Regions from separate parts of the Rhizobium sp. LEGMi-198b genome, predicted to be linked through region 2. Evidence: predicted binding sites of a transcription regulator. Region 2 holds the regulator's gene; the other holds the start of a gene.

Region 1 (3,121 bases), on a different contig from region 2:
CGCGCCCGAACCGCGGCCCGGGCCGACCGGAATATCATGCTGCTTGGCCCATTTGATGAAGTCCGCGACGATCAGGAAGTAGCCAGGGAATTTCATGCGCTCGATGACGCTGAGCTCGAACTCCAGCCGCTCGCGATAGTCCTTCTCCGCGTAGCCCGCCGCCATACCGAGCGAGGCGAGGCGCCGGTCGAGACCTTCGACCGCCTGGGCGCGCAGCTCCGCCGCCTCGGCGCGTTCGGCCTCCTCCGGATCGTCAGTGGCGCCGGTGAAGCGCGGCAGGATCGGCTTGCGTGTCTTCAAGACGAAGGAACAGCGCCGGGCGATCTCGACGGTGTTCTCCAAGGCTTCCGGCAGATTGGCGAACAGCTTCGCCATATCGGCGCGGCTCTTCAAATAGTGATCCGGTGTCAGGCGAAAACGAGTGTCGTCCGAAACAATGGCATTGTGGGCGACCGCCATGAGGGCGTCGTGGGCCTCATAGTCCTCACGCGTCGGGAAGAAGGCCTCGTTGGTCGCGACCAGCGGCAATTCATGCTCATAGGCGAGCGCGATCATCTTCTGTTCGTGGCGACGATCATAGGTGCCGTGACGTTGCAATTCGACATAAAGCCGATCACCGAACAGGTCCTTGAGCGTCAGCAGACGCGACAGCGCCTGCGGCGCGTGGCCTTCCTTCAACGCCATATCGACCGGACCGCCAAGCGAACCGGTCAGCGCAATCATGCCGTCCGTGCCGATTTCCTTCAACCAGGAGGCGGTGATATGGACAGCCTGATTGCCTTCGCCGCCCAGATAGGCGCGGCTCACGAGATCGACCAGCCGCTCATAGCCCCGCTCCGTGGCGGCGAGCAACACGATGGACGGCAGCTTGGCGAGTGCCTGTTGCGGGCCGCGCTTTTCGCCCTCGACACTATCTTCCATGTCGATCGACACCTGGCAGCCGATGATCGGCTGCAGGCCCTCATCCATCGCCTTCTGGGAAAACTCCAGCGCGATGAAAAGGTTGTTGGTATCGGTGATGGCGATGGCCGGCTGATTGTCGCCCGCCGCCTTGGCGAGGATCTTCTTTAGCGGCAATGCGCCTTCGAGCAGAGAATATGCGGAATGGACGCGAAGATGCACGAATTCCGGCGTATCTCCGACCGGCGCACCCGCTGCGCCGCTGCTCATCATATCCGCCATCATATGCCTTTCCGCATGCCCAAATGAATCGGCTGCATTTTCGGCATAGCGGACGATAAAGTCCATAAGTTGACTTCATGATTCACGGGCGCATCGCAACACCCGTGGGGATAAGTTTCACATCGCCATCATGATGAGGGAAAAGCTGGCGACAAACATGACGATGGAGGTGAATGCTGCAACGTCTCGAATGATATCGGTCATTTACGCGCTCCTTACTCGTTATGTTTCTTTTTTGTTCTATTTATGTTCGAGAGTCAATAGCTGCATCAATAATTTTCATCATCAGTATTTTGAAGAGTACCAATGGACCGAAGCACAACCCCTAAGCTATGAAAACGCGAGGGGGGATCACGATGAAACCACTTGCCTGCGCTCTCATTCTGCTTTCGGTTACATCCGCGGCTCACGCTGACGATATCATTGCGCCCGACCGCATCATCGACGCGGCGGTCGGCGATTGGAACAAGGACGGTAAGCCGGACCTTGCTTTGCTGGCGTTGGCCCCGCCAGACGACGCGACCACGATCGGCATCTATATTTATCTCCGCGACAAAGAACATCAGTTGCTCAAGCTGGCGGCCGCCGCACCCGACAAGGTATGGGGCCGCGGCGAGCCGGGCGGTATCTTCGGTCAGGAGCCTTCTATCACGGCGCTGCCCAATGGTTCGATCGCCGTCATGTCCCAGAATGACGCGATCGGGCGCGACCGCTGGCATCAGACGCTCACCCTCGCCTTCCGCAACAACGCCTTCGTCGTCGCCGGCTACACCTTTGATTACCGGGACAATCTCGACGCCGATAGAAGCTATAGCTGCGACTACAATGTCCTGACGGGCAAGGCGACGAAGAGTGGCAGGGAACTCCAGACTGAAGCCAAAACCATCAAGATCCAGGACTGGAAAGACGATATCGGCCGGAAAGCTTGTGGGGAAAACACGTAGCGGCTTTTCATTTGTTCACTGTATGTTCTTTACTTGCTATCGAGCGCGTGGCATTCTGTGCCCTCACCACGAATGGAGAGGGTAATGGAGAGGGTCATGCCGGATCTTGCCGCGCTGAACGATTTTATTGTTGCCGCGAAGGCGGAGACCTATGTCGGCGATGGCGAGAGGCTGCCGTCCTGCCGGAGCGGCTCGCATGACATCGGCTATGCCAGCGGCCGCTGGCGCTATCTCGATAGCTATTTCGGCGGCACGGATTTCGCCGGACAGGAAGTCGTCTGGTACGATGACGAGCCGGTCTGGGCGATGAATTATTTTGGACGAATCGTCGAGCCCGATCTGATCGATGGCAGGGCTGCAGGGATGGTCATCAAGGCGGCGCTCATGCGGCTCTACCTCGATGAAAAACGCTTTCTCGGCGGTTTCGAATTCGCCCATTCATTTGGCCAGTATGTCGATCGCAGTACCGGCGGCTGCGATCATTTTATCGGCCATGAGGTCATCCTCGTAAACGGACGCAAGGCCTATGAGCTGGATTACCGCGGCGGACTGATCGTCCCTTGATGGGCACCGTCAGAATTCGACGACCTTACCGTCATGGATAGTCACGCGGCGGTCCATGCGAGCCGCCAGTTCGTGATTGTGCGTGGCGATCAGCGCGGCAAGCCCGGACTGACGCACCAGCGCCTCCAGCGCGTCGAAGACGTAATGCGCCGTATCAGGATCGAGGTTGCCGGTCGGCTCGTCGGCCAAAAGCACCAGTGGTGCGTTGGCAACGGCGCGGGCGATCGCGACGCGCTGTTGCTCACCGCCGGAAAGCTCGGCCGGGCGGTGATCGGCGCGATGACCAATGCGCATATAGTCGAGGAGCTGGGCAGCGCGAGCGCTCGCCTCTTTCCGGGAGAGACCGGAAATCAACTGCGGCATCATGATGTTTTCCAGCGCGGAAAACTCGGGCAACAGATGGTGGAACTGATAGACGAAGCCAATCTCGC
Region 2 (3,121 bases):
CGCTAGTTACAGTGACGGCTTATTATCTCATTTCCGGCTTCGGGGTATCCGCGGAGCGTGCCTTCATCATGATGGCTATCATGCTGATCGCCGTGCTCTTCGACCGACCATCCATTAGCCTGCGCAACGTGGCGCTATCGGCGATAGTCATTCTCATACTGTCGCCTTCGCAGGCGCTCGGACCAAGTTTTCAGATGTCTTACGCCGCGACCCTGGCGTTGGTGTCCGGCTATTCGCTCTGGGCGAGGAGGCCGCATCGGGAGAGCGTTCTCTCCCGGTTCCGGGTCATGCGTCCGCTGCTCTTCGTTTCCCGTTTCTTCGGAAGCATATTGTCGACCTCTTTTATAGGCGGCGCATCGACGGCAATCTTCTCGATAGAGCATTTTCACCGATTGGCGACATATGGTCTCATCGCCAATCTGGCGGCTATGCCGGTCGTCTCCTTTGTCGTCATGCCGTTTGGCATGGCGGCGACGCTACTGATGCCATTTGGCGTTGATGCCCCTTTCTGGCAGATAACCGGCTGGGGACTTGATGTCGTCATCGTCATTGCCAAAACGGTTGCCGCCTGGGGCGGCAATATTCCCTTCGGTCGGCTGCCGGTCTGGCTGTTCCCGACGGTCATAGCCGGCTTCTTGTTGATGACCTTGCTGAGAACATGGCTGCGACATGCAGGTGCGCTCTTGATCATCGGTTCGGTTGCAGTCGTGGCGCTCGGCCCCGGTGTCCTCAAGCCTGATCTCATGATCTCCGAGGACGGCACGCTGGTCGCCTTGTTGCGCAACGGTGCGCTGACGACAAACCGCGAAAAACCGCCGGATTTCATCTTCGAGCAGTGGCAAAGAGCATTGGCGATCACCGAGCAGCAACCGCCAACGATGCTTCCGCCGGATAGTCAGCTCCCCAAAATCAGCAAATCAGACAAGCATCGTCGCCTGAATTCCGAAGAACAGAGCACCGTTCGAAAGGCGATGGATGCGGCATTAGACGCGGCCGGGCCGGGCGGTTTCGCCTGCCAAAAAGGTGCATGGTGCGTGGCAATGCTGGATAATGGCGACATGCTTGTCACCATTGAAGATGCCGCCTATCTCGCTCCGGCCTGCGACACGGCCAATATCGTCATCACCTCCGTACGGCTGCGTCTTGATCGCTGCCGCTCTGGCGCGATGCTTTTTACGGGCGCAACACTGCGCCGCACGGGATCTATTGAAATGAACCTCAGCACCAATAAACCGGTCGCAACGGCGGCGTTTGAAAACCTTTCGCGGCCATGGAGCCTGCATCGCTCCTACGACTGGCGAACAGACACTTTTGGCGCGCCGCTCAAGCCGGCGTCACCGGTCAGTGATAGCGGCGAATGAGACCGACGAGCTTGCCTTGTACCTTCACTCGATCCGGCCCAAAGATGCGGGTTTCGTAAGCAGGGTTTGCCGCTTCAAGCGCGATCGAGGCTCCCTTGCGGCGGAAGCGCTTCAATGTCGCCTCTTCATCATCGACGAGAGCGACGACGATGTCGCCGGGATTGGCGGTCGTGGCGTTGCGGATGATGACGGTATCGCCGTCAAAGATGCCGGCATCGATCATCGAGTCACCCTTGACCTCCAGCGCATAATGCTCGCCGGAGCCGAGCATGTCGGCGGGAACGGTGATGTCGTGAGTATTGTTCTGGATAGCCGAGATCGGAACGCCGGCGGCAATGCGGCCCATGACGGGTACCGAAACCGAACTGTTGTTGTCCTCACTCACCGGCTTGGCGGGTGCGGGCGGCGGCACAAGTTGCGGCTTGCCAAGGCTACCCTCGATGACGCTTGGCGAAAAGCCGCGGCGAGGCTGCAGGCTCGGGCTATAGGCCTCAGGCAGCTTGATGACCTCCAGCGCTCGGGCTCGGTTCGGCAGGCGACGGATGAAGCCGCGCTCTTCCAAAGCCGTGATGAGACGGTGAATACCGGATTTGGACGCAAGGTCCAGCGCATCCTTCATCTCGTCGAAAGATGGCGGAACACCGGACTCCTTCATTCGTTCGTGAATGAAGAGAAGCAGTTCCTGCTGCTTGCGCGTCAACATCGTTTTGAACCTCGGGACTGAGAAGGTGTCGTGAAACAAATCCAGAACGGACACTATATGTTCCATATGTGTTCCGCAAGCCCTTAAATTTCGGTGAACATTTTGTAGGTGCATCAAATAAATGGGAACATAACAGGTCCCGGGCAGATGACTTTTTTCCCGGCACCTTCAAACTAAATAGCAGAAATATATGCGGAATCGGGCGAAGCAAAATTTCGGACGATCCCAAAACGGATTATCTCCAAGGCGGCGAAAAGCCATGTTCTTCGTTCTATAAGCTCTTTGGAGGACGACACTCTCCGAACCATGGAGAGCAAGCTATGGATCTGACTGGGAATCCGGATTTCTGAGGGGCCGGGATTGGTGCCATCCGTAGTAATATTCGATGGGATATCAATAGGTTGAACTTTTCCTCGAACTCCCGTGCCGGTGCTCGAGCAAGGTACGGTCGTTGGCGATCTGCCTTAGCATGCTGCGCCCGGCCAGAATCATCTCGACGAGAAAGGCCACAAAGGCGCCCATGAGTGCGAAGACGGCAAGGCCAAAGAGCCAGAGCAGCAATTGCTCGCGAAATTGCTGTCGAATTGCACCGCCCATGAGGCCGAGCGTCGCAAGGCATGTGAACACGCCCGATGCCGTGCCGAGCAGAACTGCGATCTCCAGCGCCAATGTTCGCCGTCGCAGATAATAGAGCTGCAGCAACCGCGTTTCATCCGGGTCCTCAGAGGTCACCCGTTCGAAAAGGCTGTTGACCCGGTCGGAGACGCGGGCGAGCCTGGCCGAGAAGACATTGAGGCACCCGGCGGTGCCCGCCAGCAGAAAGACCGGTGTCAGCGCTATTTGAATAACGTGCGCGGCAATAGACGTCAGATGGTCATTCAGCACATTGGATCTCCTTTCTGTCCAACGTCATCCGGTATCGGCTCCAGGGTTGTCGCCTTGCCAAAGAGGGCGCGGAGATGAGGCTGGTGACTGATCTCGCGCGAACGGTCAGGTCGGCGGCGCTGCCGATTGCGTCATTTGCTCAGCGATCTTCTTTCTCTGCAGTGTCATGGCT

Evidence for each region. Region 2 encodes LexA, which represses DNA repair genes until DNA is damaged. Its sites were predicted from a motif close to TGTTCNNNNTGTGTTCNG; they were not measured.
Region 1: dnaE (DNA polymerase III subunit alpha) is a predicted target of LexA. The motif match lies at 1,419-1,436, and genes of this name have one in related genera.

The regions. Positions count from the first base shown of each region.
Region 1 is NZ_JBSYVH010000001.1:63,510-66,630, forward strand. It holds gene dnaE (DNA polymerase III subunit alpha) at 1-1,182, opposite strand, end outside; gene ACXHXG_RS00330 (hypothetical protein) at 1,539-2,126, shown strand; gene ACXHXG_RS00335 (DUF5680 domain-containing protein) at 2,223-2,690, shown strand; gene ACXHXG_RS00340 (ABC transporter ATP-binding protein) at 2,700-3,121, opposite strand, start outside.
Region 2 is NZ_JBSYVH010000009.1:59,410-62,530, forward strand. It holds gene ACXHXG_RS27920 (ComEC/Rec2 family competence protein) at 1-1,361, shown strand, start outside; gene lexA (transcriptional repressor LexA) at 1,342-2,064, opposite strand; gene ACXHXG_RS27930 (DUF2721 domain-containing protein) at 2,458-2,949, opposite strand; gene ACXHXG_RS27935 (mechanosensitive ion channel family protein) at 3,055-3,121, opposite strand, start outside.